Regions from separate parts of the Janthinobacterium aestuarii genome, predicted to be linked through region 2. Evidence: predicted binding sites of a transcription regulator. Region 2 holds the regulator's gene; the other holds the start of a gene.

The links. The regulator sigma-54, encoded in region 2, starts transcription at its own class of promoters, with help from an activator protein. The targets are predictions, from matches to a motif close to TGGCANGNAANCTGCTTT.
Region 1: a site for sigma-54 is predicted at 5,038-5,055, ahead of adh (aldehyde dehydrogenase). Genes of this name have one in related genera too.

What each region holds. Positions count from the first base shown of each region.
Region 1 is NZ_CP142523.1:1,358,243-1,365,831, reverse strand. Features, by position in the region: gene OPV09_RS06240 (porin) at 1-911, opposite strand, end outside; gene OPV09_RS06235 (PQQ-dependent methanol/ethanol family dehydrogenase) at 1,199-2,935, opposite strand; gene OPV09_RS06230 (DUF779 domain-containing protein) at 2,987-3,376, opposite strand; gene adh (aldehyde dehydrogenase) at 3,431-4,951, opposite strand; gene OPV09_RS06220 (beta-propeller fold lactonase family protein) at 5,204-6,160, opposite strand; gene OPV09_RS06215 (TonB-dependent receptor) at 6,364-7,589, shown strand, end outside.
Region 2 is NZ_CP142523.1:866,593-874,181, forward strand. Features, by position in the region: gene lptA (lipopolysaccharide transport periplasmic protein LptA) at 1-329, shown strand, start outside; gene lptB (LPS export ABC transporter ATP-binding protein) at 329-1,084, shown strand; gene OPV09_RS03890 (RNA polymerase factor sigma-54) at 1,089-2,567, shown strand; gene hpf (ribosome hibernation-promoting factor, HPF/YfiA family) at 2,637-2,999, shown strand; gene OPV09_RS03900 (enoyl-CoA hydratase/isomerase family protein) at 3,133-4,218, shown strand; gene rapZ (RNase adapter RapZ) at 4,219-5,082, opposite strand; gene hprK (HPr(Ser) kinase/phosphatase) at 5,448-6,383, opposite strand; gene OPV09_RS03915 (PTS sugar transporter subunit IIA) at 6,420-6,902, opposite strand; gene queF (NADPH-dependent 7-cyano-7-deazaguanine reductase QueF) at 7,236-7,589, opposite strand, start outside.

The sequences.
Region 1 (7,589 bases), 490 kb from region 2:
AGCCAGTTCTTCGATTTGGTATCGCCCTGGTCCGCATCGGACAAGATACCGAGCCCCTTGCCGCCCTGGAAGTTGACCAGTACGCTAGCCGGGCCCATCTGGTACGAGCCACCCACTTCCACGCCGCGCATGGTCAGGTCATCGACTCCTGGCGTTTTCGAGGTGAATTTTTGCGACTTCACGCCGAGCCACGCCTTCAACCCTTCCTGCGCATACGTCAGCTGCGCCTGCACTTGCGGACTCGACTTCGAAGAATAGGTCGAGCCTGCCACGATGGGCGTATCGGAGACCGGACTGACCAGCGCCACATCGACGCCAACGCCACCCGACTTCGGCGAGCTGTACATGATCTGGCCATAGTTGCCCAGATAGGTATAGCCGGCGCCGATATGGCCCAGGGTCACGCGGCCACGCTGCGTCGCCTGCACGGGTGCGCCCGAACCCAGCAAGGTCATGTCGGACAAAATCGCGTTCGCGCCGAAGATGCCATAGTCGCGGCCCAGCTTGAAGGTGCCCATCTGCTCATTGCCAAACGTGAAGAAGGCTTGGCGCACGTCGACCACGCTGTTCTGGCTGATGGCGCTGTCCGTGGCCGTCGAGTTGTAGATGCCGATCAAGGCTTTCACGTCGTACTCGCCCAGCCTCGAGCTCGCCGAGGTGATCAAGCCGTTGGGCAGCAAGCCGTTGCCGATGGTGGTTCGGTCCTTCTCTCCGCCGCAACCGAGCGCCTGGCCGCCCAGCGCCAGCCCGCCCACCGCATCGCCCGAACACGACACTTGCGTGTAGTAGGCGTTGACGATGCCGCCCACCGACACGGTCCAGTCGCCAGCCTTGATATCGACGGCTTGCGCCTGTCCCACCGCTGCGATTGTCATGACACCGAGGCTCCCCAGCTTGATCCATGTGTTCATTTCTTCTCCTCTTTCTTCTCTGTTTTTAGTGTGCACACCAGTGATTGATGTACCTCAAGCTTTGGCAATAAGCGTGCCCAGCAAGCCTCAGAGGGAGAAAGAAAAAAAGCGTATTGAACGTGTGCAGCGGCGGATCAATCGCCACTGACAGTGTTCATTTTTTGACCGCAAGTATGCGTATCTGTCATCCAGGTAAACAAAAAACTGACGGCCTGGGCCGTCAGCAAAAAGAAAGCACCCGGCAGACAGGGAGACACCCATCCGTGTGGCCCGGGTGCTTCACCCCGTTACTTCGATGCCAGCTTGAAGACCCACACGGAACCGCCCTGTTCCAGGAAGTTGACCTTCTTCGCCACTTCGCCGCCCCACAGCGGCACCGCGCCACCCCAGCCTGATACGACGGCCACATATTGCGTGTCGCCATCCTGCCACGTGACGGGCGGCGCCACGACGCCGGAGCCCGTCTGGAATTTCCACAGTTCCTTGCCCGTCTTCGCATCGACGGCTTTCAGGAAACCTTCCGGCGTGCCGTAGAACACCAGGTTACCGGCCGTGCTCATCACGCCACCCCACAGCGGCGCGTTATTCTTGATTTCCCAGACGATCTTGCCAGTCTTCGGATCGACGGCGCGCATGGCGCCGATATAGTCATCAAACAAGGGCTTGATGGTGAAGCCCGCGCCGAGGAAAGCGCCGCCCTTCTTGTAGCTGATCGGCTCGTTCCAGATATCCATGCCCCATTCGTTCGCCGGCACATAGAACAGCTTGGTTTGCGGCGAGTAGGCCATCGGCATCTGGTTTTTGGCGCCGAGGAAAGCAGGCGCGGCAAACACGGTCGTGCCCTTCTTGCCTTCCTCTCCCTTGGTCGGGTCGCCGGGGCGGCCGGCGGCGATGAAGTTGGGCCGGCCCGTCTTCAGGTCGATGCTGCTGGCCCATGTGATTTTCTTCACAAACGGGAAGGCGTTCTGCAACTTGCCCGTATTGGCGTCGATCACATAGAAGAAACCGTTGCGGTCGGCCTTGCCGCCGTAGCGCTTGCCATCCATATCGAAAGTGACGAATTCGTTGGCGCCGTCGAAATCCCAGGCGTCGTTCGGCGTGTTTTGATACGCCCACTTGATCTGGCCCGTTTTCACGTCCAGCGCCACGGTAGACGACGAGTACAGATTGTCGCCGGGACGCAAGTGGCTGTTCCATGGCGCCGGGTTGCCCGTGCCAAAGTAGGCAAGCTTGGTTTGCGGATCATAGGTACCACCCATCCACGTCGAGGCGCCGCCCGTTTTCCACAGGTCGCCGGGCCACGTTTTGTTCGCGGTGCCGGACACGCCATTGTCGATCGCCTTGCCATCCTTGTCGTAGCGGTGGCCCATGTGGCCCTCTACCGTCGGACGGCTCCACACGAGGTCGCCCGTCATCGGGTTGCGCGCTTCGACCCGCCCCACGATGCCGAATTCGCCACCCGACACGCCCGTCAGCAGCAAGCCTTCGGCGATCAGCGGCGCGGCCGTCATCGAGTAGCCAGCCGCATAATCGTCGACCTTTTCTTTCCAGACGATCTTGCCCGTATTCTGGTCCAGCGCCACCAGATAGGCGTCGAGCGTGCCGAAAATCACCAGGTTGCCGTACAGGGCCGCACCACGGTTGACCACGTCGCAGCAGGGCATGATGCCGTCTGGCAAGCGATGCTCGTACTTCCACAGCTTGGCGCCCGTTTTCAAGTCGACGGCAAAGATGCGCGAATACGATGCAGTAACGAACATCTTGCCGTTGTGAATCAGCGGCTGCGATTCCTGGCCACGCTGTTTTTCGCCGCCAAACGAGAACGACCAGGCCGGCACCAGCTTGGCCACGGTCTTGTCATTGATCTGCGTTAACGGCGAATAGCGCTGGCCCTGCGTGCCCATGCCGAACGACAGGACGCTGGCTGGATTCTTCGCCGTGCTGTCGAGCATGGCATTGGTGACATTGCCCACGTCAGCCGCCTGGGCCAGCGATGCCAAACCCAAACCGACGAGTATCCCCATGATTTTTTTCTGCACAATCATCTCCCTCTGTTTTATTAGTATGTGTGTGTATCAAGTCTTGCGGTGCTCATGCGGCTGGGCATGCAGCAAGGCGCACTCTTCATCGGTGAACAGGCGCGAACGCGTCAAGAAGCGCTTGCCCGTGCCGTTGTCGAGTGAAAACATGCCGCCATTGCCATCGACCACATCGATAATCAACTGGGTATGCTCCCAGTACTCGAATTGCTCGAGTCCCATGTAGAACGGTGTACCATTCAAATTGCCGAGATAGATGTCGGTGTCGCTGACATCGAACTCGCCCAGCGCGTAGCACATGGGCGCGCTGCCGTCGCAGCAGCCGCCCGACTGGAAAAACATCAGCGGGCCGTGACGCTGGCGCAACTTGTCCATCATTTCCAGTGCCGCATCGGTGGCGACCACCCGGGCAATTGCTGCACTCATGGCATCCCTTTCTGCGCGCCGCGCCTGGACGACAGGCGCGGCGCGTGTACCGGTTTAGAAGAAGCCCAGCGCTTTCGGGCTATAGCTCACCAGCAAGTTCTTCGTTTGCTGGTAGTGATCGAGCATCATCTTGTGGTTTTCGCGGCCGATACCCGATTGCTTGTAGCCGCCGAACGCGGCGTGAGCTGGATACAGGTGGTAGCAATTGGTCCACACGCGGCCCGCCTGGATGGCGCGTCCCATACGGAAGGCGCGCGAACCGTCGCGCGTCCACAAGCCGGCACCCAGGCCGTACAAGGTATCGTTGGCAATCGCCAGCGCGTCGGCCTCATCCTTGAAAGTGGTCACGGACACGACCGGTCCAAAGATTTCTTCCTGGAAGATGCGCATCTTGTTGTTGCCCTTGAACACGGTCGGACGCACGTAGTAACCGCCTTCCAAGTCGCCCGCCTGCGTGTTGCGCTCGCCGCCGGCCAGCACTTCGGCGCCTTCCTGGCGGCCGATGTCGAGGTAGGACAAGATTTTTTCCAGCTGCTCCTGAGACGCCTGCGCGCCGATCATGGTGGACGAATCGAGCGGATTGCCCTGCTTGATGGCGGCCACGCGCTTCAGGGCGCGTTCGATGAATTTTTCGTAGATCGATTCCTGGATCAGCACGCGCGATGGGCAGGTGCACACCTCGCCCTGGTTCAGCGCGAACATGGCAAAACCTTCCAAGCACTTGTCGAAATAATCATCGTCCGCATCCATCACGTCTTCAAAGAAGATGTTCGGCGACTTGCCGCCCAGCTCCAGGGTGACGGGAATCAGGTTTTGCGCGGCGTAGCCCATGATCAAGCGGCCCGTGCCTGTTTCGCCCGTGAAGGCGATCTTGGCGATGCGCTTGCTCGACGCCAGCGGCTTGCCCGCTTCCAGGCCGAAACCATTGATGATGTTCAGCACGCCCGGCGGCAGCAAATCGCCGATCAGCTCGATCAACACCATGATGGACGCCGGCGTCTGCTCGGCCGGTTTGAGCACGACGCAATTGCCGGCGGCCAGGGCTGGCGCCAGTTTCCACACAGCCATCAGAATCGGGAAATTCCATGGGATGATCTGGCCCACGACGCCGAGCGGCTCGTGGTAGTGGTAGGCATAGGTTTCCGCATCGATTTGCGCGACGGAACCTTCTTGCGCGCGGATGCAACCGGCGAAATAACGGAAATGGTCGATGGCCAGCGGAATGTCGGCATTCATCGTTTCGCGGATCGGCTTGCCGTTATCGATGGTTTCCGCCGTGGCGATCAGGCTCAGGTTCTGTTCGATGCGGTCGGCGATGCGGTTCAGGATATTGGCGCGCTCCGCAGGCGAAGTCTTGCCCCAGGCATCCTTGGCGGCATGGGCCGCGTCCAAGGCCAGCTCGACATCTTCCGCCGTGGAACGGGCGATTTCGCAAAATGGCAAGCCCGTGATCGGTGTGATGTTAGGAAAGTATTCACCTTTTACCGGGGCAACGAATTTGCCGCCGATGTAATTGTCATAGCGTTGTTTGAAGGGATTGGCTACGCCCAGTTTGCTGATGTCTGCGAGATTCATGTCGTCCTCTATCGGGTTAATTAGAATGGAATTGCTGTAATTAAAATCAAACGTCCTGGTACAGATGGGGTGAGTACACGGAGTCTTCCGCAAATGCCGTGCCAGCTCGGCATCCCACTACAAACTTAGCCGCTTTTACCCTTGTTACAAGGGCGTAGCGTCAATACCGGTGTGCTTTTCAGCGCATGCCCGGGCTTGCGCCGCTGCACAATGGAACAGGTGTACCAGACTGGAACACCTGTTCCTGTGCCATTAGCGAATCACCACGCCCCATGGCAATTCACCTACAGCAATATCGGCCACCTTGCGCGCGCTGGCCGTGTCGATGACGGAAACGCTGTTCGAGCGGCCATTGGCCACATACAGCTTGGCGCCATCGGGCGTGATGGCCATGTTCCATGGGCGCTTGCCAACGGGAATGGTGGCCGTCACCTCGTTGCTGGCCGTGTCGATCACCATCACCGTGCCATCGATACCGTTCGAGACATACACCTGCTTGCCGCTGGGATGGACCACGATGCCGTTTGCATTCTTGCCAGCGGGAATGGTGGCAACCGCCTTGCGCGCGGCCATGTCGATCACGTAGACGGCATTGACCAGTTCGCACGCCACGTAGGCGCGGCCCGAGTCCGGACTGAAACCGATGCCGCGCGGACGCAGCCCAACGGCGACGGACGCCACCTGGCGGCGCTGCGCCACATCGATGACATCGACTTGTTCGGCCTCTTCCGCGCTGACCAGCAGCCAGCGCCCATCGGGGCTGAAGACGGCATGTTCCGGGTTGCGTCCCTGTACCTTGATATCGGCGAGCAAGGTACCGGAATGGCCATCGAGCAAGGCCACGCTATTGTTTTCCTCGACGGCCACGGCCACGTGACTACCATCTTGCGAGGCGCTAACGCCTTCGGGCGACTTACCCAGCGCCACAGTGCGCACGGGGGTGCCGCCAGCGTTATCGATCAGCAGCAAGGCGCTGCTGGCGGCGTCCGTGACAAACAATTGCCGCCCGGTGGGGTCGGCGGCGATGCCGCGCGGACGCTTGCCGGCTGCAATCTGGCGCACGACCTGGTCGGTCGCCGTGTCGATCACGCTCAAGGTGCCCGATTTTTCATTGGGAACATAGGCAAATGGAGCAGCCTGGAGGGTACTGCTGGCGAGCGCAGGCAGCAGCCAGCACACTTGGCGCAAGCGCGAGAAGAAGTTGGGCATAATCACCTTTCGATGGCAAAACACAGAAAAAGCGCGCGGCATCGGCGCATCTGAACATTGCTGTATGCAAACGCCGTGCCACTGACACGCGTATAATTTCAGCCCACCAATGGAGACATGGCAGGCATATTGCTTGATACACAGATGCAGACCTGCGCCGCGCACGCGACCAAGCAGGCTTTTATTCACATTGGAGAATCCGCATGCAGCACCGTTTCCGCCTGAACACCATCGCCAGCTTGTTTGTCGCCGGCAGCGCTACCCTCGCCCCCCACGTCTTTGCCGCCGAGGCAGCTGCCCCGGCCAACGGGCAACTGATGGATACGGTGGTCGTCAGCGGCAGCCGCATCGCCCATCCCAGCCAGGAAGTGCCGGCCTCGATCGACGTCGTCGACAGCGCCCGCATCCAAGATGGCCAAATCCGCGTCAACGCGTCAGAAGCGCTGGCCGCCGTGCCGGGCCTGGTCGTGCAAAACCGCCAGAACTATGCGCAAGACTTGCAGATCTCGTCGCGCGGCTTCGGCGCACGCTCGGCCTTTGGCGTGCGCGGCGTCAAACTGATCAGCGATGGCATTCCTGCCAGCATGCCCGACGGCCAAGGCCAGGCCGCCACCTTCAACCTCGATACGGCCGAGCGCATCGAAGTGCTGCGCGGACCGTTTTCTGCCATCTACGGCAACCACTCGGGCGGCGTGATCCAGCTGTTTTCCAAGGATGGGCAAAATCCCCCGTCCGTCGAATTAAATGTGGTGGGCGGCAGCTACGGCACCAACAAAGTGGACTTGACGGCACAAGGCCAGGCAGGCGGCATCGGCTACGTGCTCGACGGCTCGCGCTTCCGCACGGACGGTTTCCGCGATCACAGCTCCGCCACGCGCGAACAGGCGTTCGGCAAGATCACCGTCAAGCCCAATGCGGACAGCAAGCTGACCATCGTTGCCAACAGCCTGCACCAAGGCAACACGCAAGATCCGCTGGGTGCCACCTGGGCCACGTTTGCCCGCGACCCGCGCGCTGGCGAAACCGATGCGAGCGACACGCAAAACCCGAAGCGCACCCTGGCCGAGCGCTACAACACGCGCAAGAGCATCGACCACCAGCAAATCGGCGCCACCTATGAACAGTCGTTCGGCGACGACCGCCTGCATGTGATGGTGTATGGCGGCAACCGCGACGTGATCCAGTACCAGGCTTTTACCAAAGGCTTCCAGGCGCCGCCTAGCCATTCGGGCGGCGTGGTTGACTTCCAGCGTGAGTTCTACGGCATCGATACCAACTGGCTACATGTGAACCAGTTGGCAGGCGGCAAGCTGAGCACCACCATCGGCATCGATTACGGCCGCTCCAGCGATGACCGCACCGGCTATGAAAATTACATCGGCAACACGTTTGGCGTGAAAGGCAAGCTGCGCCGCGACGAGCAGAATGT
Region 2 (7,589 bases):
AGCTGGCCACGTTCCGCCAGAAACGCGATGGCGCGGGCGACCTGTGGGTCGAAGGCGAAGCGGAGCGCGTGGAATACGACAACAAGACGGAAGTGGTGAAACTGTTTTCCAAGGCCAAGCTGACGCGCCTGGAAGGCACGAAAGTGACGGACGTGGCCAATGGCGCCTTCATCTCGTATGACAGCCGCAAGGAAGTATTCAAGATGGAAAATTCCGACAGCGGCACCAGCACTTCCGATGGCGGCAGCGTGCGCATGGTGATCCAGCCGAAGACTAAGGCGCCTGAAGCGGAGAAAGCGCCGGCAACGCCTGCGCCAGGAAAGAAATAATGGACAATACTCGTTGCGGCAGCACCCTGATCGTTCGCGGTCTGCAAAAAACCTATGGCAAGCGGCAAGTCGTGCATGATGTCTCGCTGCAAGTCGAATGCGGCGAAGTGGTGGGTTTGCTGGGCCCGAACGGCGCCGGCAAGACCACCTCGTTCTACATGATCGTCGGCCTGGTGCCGTCGGACGGCGGCAGCATCGATATCAGCGGCGTGGACATTTCCAGCCTGCCGATCCACCGCCGCGCGCAGATGGGCTTGTCCTATCTGCCGCAGGAAGCGTCCGTCTTCCGCAAGCTGACGGTGGAAGACAATATCCGCGCCGTGCTGGAAATCCAGACCGTCGAAGGCCGTCCTTTGAAGAAGGCCGAGATCGAGGAGCGCCTGGATAAGCTGCTGGCCGATTTGCAGATTGAAAAGCTGCGCGAGAACCAGGCCTTGTCCCTGTCGGGCGGCGAGCGCCGCCGCGTGGAAATCGCCCGCGCGCTGGCCACCGATCCCCGTTTCGTGCTGCTCGACGAGCCGTTCGCCGGCGTCGATCCGATCGCCGTGATCGAGATCCAGCGCATCGTGCGCTTCTTGAAGGAGCGCAATATCGGCGTGCTGATCACCGATCATAATGTGCGCGAGACGCTGGGTATTTGCGACCGTGCCTACATCATCAACCAGGGCTCGGTACTGGCGTCGGGACGCCCCGACGACATCATCGCGAACGAGTCGGTACGCCGGGTCTATCTGGGCGAACACTTCCGCATGTAAGCCAATGAAACAATCATTGCAGCTGCGCACTTCGCAGCACCTGGCACTGACGCCGCAGTTGCAGCAATCGATACGCCTGTTGCAATTGTCTACGCTGGAATTGCACCAGGAACTCGAGCAACTGCTGACGGACAATCCCCTGCTCGAGCGCCTCGACGATCCGCTCGACCGTTCGCTGCGCCTGCTGTCCGACGGGGCCTTGAGCTCCACGGCCGCGCCGGCCGAAGCGCCGCCCCAGCCGCCAGGCCAGGAGGCACCCGCGGCGCCGGCCGAAGCGGAAACCTTTGACGGCGAGGCGGGCGAAGGCCCGGCCGCGGCGGATGGCGGCGACAGCGACTGGAGCGAGGCGAGCCGGGGCAAGGCGCCCGACGACGAAGATTCCCGCCCGCAACTCGAGGCCCATCACTGCACCCTGCGCGAACACCTGATGGAGCAGATGCGCGTGACGGTGCTTGAGTTGCGCGACCGTGCGCTGGTCGAGCTGATCATCGACGCGCTCGACGACAATGGCTACCTGGAAGAGTCGCTCGACGACATCCTGGCGCGCCTGCCGGAAGAGCTGGAAATCGACGCCGACGAGATGCGCACGGCCTTGTCGCTGCTGCAAAGTTTCGATCCACCCGGCGTGGGCGCGCGCAATGCATCCGAATGCCTGGCGCTGCAGATCAAGCGCTTGCCGCACATCGCCATGGTGACGCGGCGCATGGCGCTCGTCATCGTGGAAAAGCACCTGGCCTGGTTTGCCCAGCGCGATTTCAACAAGCTGAAAAAAGCCCTCGATTGCGACGATGAAGACTTGCGCGAAGCACAGACGGTGATTCGCCAGTGCAATCCGCATCCGGGCGCCGTATTCGCCTCGGACGTGTCCGATTACGTGGTGCCCGACGTCGTCGTCAAGCGCGCGCGCAATGGCTGGCAAGTGACCCTGAACAACGACGTCATGCCGCGCCTGCGCGTCAACGCCATGTACGCCAACCTGCTCAAGCAGGGCAAGGGCGAGGGCGCCATGGGCGCACAGTTGCAGGAAGCCAAGTGGCTGATCAAGAATATGCGCCAGCGTTTCGACACGATCCTGCGCGTGGCACAGGCAATAGTAGAAAGACAAAAGAACTTTTTCTCGCACGGGGCCGTTGCCATGCGCCCCCTTGTGCTCCGTGAAATAGCTGATACACTGGGTTTACACGAGAGTACTATCTCGCGGGTAACAACTCAAAAGTACATGCTGACCCCGCACGGCATGTTCGAGTTGAAATATTTCTTTGGTAGCCACGTCGCCACCGAAGCGGGGGGCGAAGCGTCATCGACGGCGATACGGGCATTGATCGTGCAACTGACAGGAGCAGAAGACCCTAAAAATCCTTTATCCGACAGTAAGATTGCGGACATGCTGGGGGAACAAGGCATGGTGATTGCGCGACGTACTGTTGCCAAATACCGGGAAGCGTTGAAAATTCCGCCAGTGAGCCTGCGTAAGTGTTTGTAAGTTTTTTTCGGTTCCTCTGCGGGCCGGATAGGATGGACCGCACGAACCCGATCATCTTTAGGAGTGTGTATGAATCTCACCATCAGCGGACATCATCTCGAAGTGACACCAGCCATCCGTGAATACGTACAAACGAAGCTGGAACGCGTGAAACGTCATTTCGATCAAGTTATCGATATCGCCGTGATTCTGACCGTGGATAACCTCAAAGAGAAAGAAAAACGTCAAAAGGCCGAAGTCAACCTGCGTTTAAGTGGCAAAACCGTCTACGTGGAAAGCCTGGCACAAGACCTGTATGCCGCGATCGATGCCCTGATCGACAAGCTCGATAGGCAAGTGATGAAATACAAAACCAAAGTGCAAGGGCACGGTAAAGAGGCGATCAAGCATCTGCCAGACAACTCCGAGGAAGACGCCGTCGTCGCCGTTTAAGGCCACCCGCTTCCAGCAGTTGTGATCAACTAAGGGCGCACATTGCGCCCTTTTTTGCGCCTGGACCTTTTGAACGCAATGTTCCCCGCGCAGGCGCTAGAATGTTTGTACTTTTACTTTTTTCACGCCTGCCATGAGCGACTTCGTCCAGACCTCCATCCGCAACCGCACGGGCCATATCGTGCTCGACCGTCCGAAAGCCTTGAATTCCCTGTCGCTGGAGATGGTGCGCGCCCTGAGCGCTGCCCTGCTGGCCTGGCGCGACGATCCGCAGGTGGACGCCGTCGTGATCCGCTCGAGCAGCGAAAAAGCCCTGTGTGCCGGCGGCGACATCCGTTTCTTCTACGATGCGGGCCTGGCCACGCCGCAAGGCGGCAGCGCCTTGCTGGAAGATTTCTTTACGGAAGAATACGCGTTAAATCATGTGATTCATTTCTATCCGAAACCGTATATCGCCGTGATGGATGGCGTGGTGATGGGCGGCGGCATGGGCGTGGCGCAAGCCGGGCCCGGCAACCGCTTGCGCATCGTCACGGGCCGCACGCGCATGGCCATGCCTGAAGTCAATATTGGTTTGTTTCCCGATGTGGGCGGCAGCTATTTCCTGTCCCGCCTGGCCGGGCAGCTAGGCCTGTACCTGGGCTTGACGGGCTTGACGATCAGCGCGGCCGATGCCCTGTACACGGACCTGGCCGATGTTTACCTGCCCGAGGCGCAGATGGGGGCGCTGCTGGCCCTGTTCGAATCGACGCCGGGCGAGGCCTTGCCGGTCGCCATCAAGGCGCTGGCGGCGCCGTTCCAGGCCGAGGCGGGTATCGCCTCGCTGGCGGCGGCGCGCGTGGCGCTGGACCGCCATTTCGGTGCGGGTTCCGTGGCGGCCATCATGGCCTCGCTGGCGCAGGACGACAGCGCGTTCGCCAGCAAGGCGCTGGCGGCCATGCGCCTGCGCTCGCCCTTGATGATGTCGGTAACTCTGGAATTGCTGCAGCGGGGGGCTCACTTGGGCGTGGCCGATTGTCTGCGTCTGGAGCGCACGGTGGTGCGCCACAATTTCGAGCATGGCGAAGTGATCGAGGGCGTGCGCGCGCTGGTGGTCGACAAGGACAATGCGCCGCGCTGGAATCCATCAAGCCTGGACGAGGTCGACGCGGCCATGGTGGCGCGCTTCTTTGTCCCCGTCTGGCCGGCGTCAGCGCATCCGCTGCGCCACCTGAATTAACTAGCTACGTTCGCGGTGGCGCAGAACCACTCGTTCATTCGGGCCGAAGTATTGCGCCAGTCGTTCCGCCATGTACACGGAGCGGTGCTGGCCGCCCGTGCAACCGAGGGCCACCGTCAGGTAGCTGCGGTTGTCGGACTTGAATGACGGCAGCCATTTCTCGATGAAGGCGCGGATGTCGGCCAGCAGTTCCAGCGCGCTCGGCTGCGCGTCGAGGAAGGCGATCACGGGCGCGTCGCGGCCATCGAGCGGGCGCAGCGCCAGGTCGTAATACGGGTTAGGCAAGGCCCGCACGTCGAAGACGAAATCGGCGTCCAGCGGCACGCCCAGCTTGAAGGCGAACGATTCGAAGAACAGGGTCAGCGGTGCGCGTTCGGAAGCGATCATATCCTTGATCCAGGCACGCAATTTGTTGGCGCTCAGTTCGGACGTGTCGATCACGTGGCCCAGCTGTTCGATGGCCGACAGGCGTTCGCGCTCTTCCGAGATGCACTCGATCAGGGTGCGGCGGCTGGCCGGATTCTGATTCGGACGCAATTCGTGCGACAGCGGATGGCTGCGCCGCGTTTCCGAGAAGCGCGCCACCAGCGAATGCGTGGTGGCCGTCAGGAACATGACCTTGACGTCGTGCCCCTGGTCGCGCAGCAGCGCCACATTGTGCGGCAGGCTGACGAGCGACTCGGCGCTGCGCGCATCGACGGCGACGGCCAGTTGCGGTGTACCTTCGTCGAGCAGGGTTTGCACCAGGCTGGGCAGCAAGGCCGGTGGCAGGTTGTCGACACAATAGTAGCCGGTATCTTCCAGCACATTGAGCGCGACGGATTTACCGGAGCCGGATATTCCGGTGATAAGGACGATATGCATAGCCCGATCATACAATAAAGATCGGCACTCTGCTCCAAGGCAATTATCTTTACAAATTATTGCAATTTGGACTGTGGTATTTCTTTGCTGCACACGTCAACAATCTCGTCGGATTACGCGGCGGCTTCGCCACCGCTAATCCGACCTACGTTGCTAATCGCCACTCATGGCGAGTCGTTGGTGCAGCAGGGAATTCACGCAGCACTGCTGCGTGCCTGCGTAACGGTTCGCCCTTGCAAGGGCGAACTCCTTGGCAACATTAATCGCCACTCATGGCGAGTCGTTGGTGCAGCAGGGAATTCACGCAGCACTGCTGCGTGCCTGCGTAACGGTTCGCCCTTGCAAGGGCGAACTCCTTGGCAACATTAATCGCCACTCATGGCGAGTCGTTGCCGCTCCATGAACTCCTGCAAGGTATCGATGCCGCGCAGTTGCAAAATGGTATTGCGCACGGCCGCTTCCAGCAGCACGGCGATGTTGCGGCCGGCGGCGACGGGGATGACGACCTTGCGCACGGGCAGGCCCAGCACGTCTTCCGTGGGGAACAGGAAAGGCAGGCGCTCGACTTCTTCTTCCAGCGCGTTGCGGCGCACGAGATGCACGATCAGTTTCAAGCGCATCTTGCGGCGCACGGCCGTTTCGCCAAAGATGGCCTTGATGTCGAGTAAGCCCAGGCCCCGCACTTCCAGCAGGTTTTGCAGCAGGGGCGGGCAGCGGCCTTCGATCATGTTCGGCGCGATGCGCGAGAATTCGACGGCGTCGTCGGCCACCAGGCCGTGGCTGCGCGAAATCAGTTCCAGCCCCAGCTCGCTCTTGCCCAGGCCCGAATCGCCGGTGATCAGCACGCCCACGCCCAGCACGTCCATGAACACGCCATGCATGATGATGCGCTGCGCCAATTTTTTGGACAGGTAGACGCGCAGGAAGTCGATCACTTGCGCGGCCGGCAGCGGGGTGGAGAACAGGGGAATGTTTTGCTCGTCGCAGATGGCGAGGATGTCGGGCGGCGTTTCCAGCCCTTGCGCGATGATCAGCGCGGGCGGGCCGCCGGCGATCAGCTCGCCGATCACGTGGGTACGCGTGTTGACCTTCAGGCGCTGGTAGTAATTGATTTCCTGGTGGCCGAAGACCTGGATGCGGCCCGGATGGATCAGGTTCAAGTGGCCCACCTGGTCGGCGGCCGACGAGACGTCGCCCGAGATCAGGCGCTCGCCGCCGGGGAAGCCGGCGAACCAGCCCAGTTGCAGACTTTCACGATTATCGTCGTACAGGCGTTGTATCGTCAGCGGCGTTTGCAACATGGCAGTCTTCTTCAGGAGTGGAGGAATACCTGAAGTTTAACCCGCCGCTTGCAGACTGGGTTGCCAATTGACGATGCGCGAATGCACGGATTTCGGTTCCGGATCCGTGGCCAGCGCCGTACGGAAGGCATCGTCGGAAAACATTTCGGCGATTTCCGACAGGATTTCCAGATGTTGCTGAGTGACATGATCAGGAATCAGCAGGAAAAACAGCAGATTGACGGGCTTGCCATCGGGCGATTCGAACGGAATCGGCTCGGCCAGGCGCACGAAGGCGCCCAGCGGCGATTTCAAGGTTTTACTGCCCTTGACTCTGCCATGCGGCACGGCCACGCCATGGCCCAAACCAGTCGAGCCCAGGCGTTCACGGGCAAACAGATTGTCCGAAACGGTAGAGCGGGCGATGCCGTAATTGTTTTCGAAGATCAGGCCGGCTTGCTCGAAGGCGCGCTTTTTACTGGAGACTTCCAGGTCCAGCAGGACGTTTTCGAGGGATAATATTTTGCTAAGATTAGTCATGACACTCAATGAAATGGTGCAATGCGCAGAGGGCTTGCGAGCCGAATTATAGGCCTGTTTCGGCGGCCTGTAACGCCAATTCTCAACAGTATACGCCCGCTGCGGGCGCAGTGGGCGCTACAGCCCACGTGGCCATCATTTTAGCAAAAAAATAACATCGGCGTGTATCGGCTATTTCTTGATTAAAAACACGGGGCGCACCGGTTTTTCCGCCGCCGAATGCCGATTTTCCGATTTTTCAGCGTCTGTGACATGCTCTGCGGCACTACTGCAACGTTGTTTTAAAACACAGCCAACATTCCTGTTGGCATGGTTGCGTGGTGGTGTTTGGTGTTACTGGCGCGCATTGCGCAGATTGCCCGGCATCGTACCCGTGCTGAAATTGCTGCGCCATGGATTGATATCGAGGCCGCCGCGGCGCGTATAGCGCGCATACACGGACAGTTTTTGCGGCTTGCACTGACGCAAGATATCGACAAAGATGCGCTCCACGCATTGCTCGTGGAATTCATTGTGCTCGCGGAAGCCGATCAGGTAGCGCAACAGGCTTTCCTGGTCGATCTGCGGCCCCGCATATTCGATTTGAACACTGCCCCAGTCGGGCTGACCCGTCACCAGGCAATTTGATTTGAGCAAATGTGAGACGAGTTTTTCTTCCACGGGCGCTTCATTCAGGGCGGCTTTCAG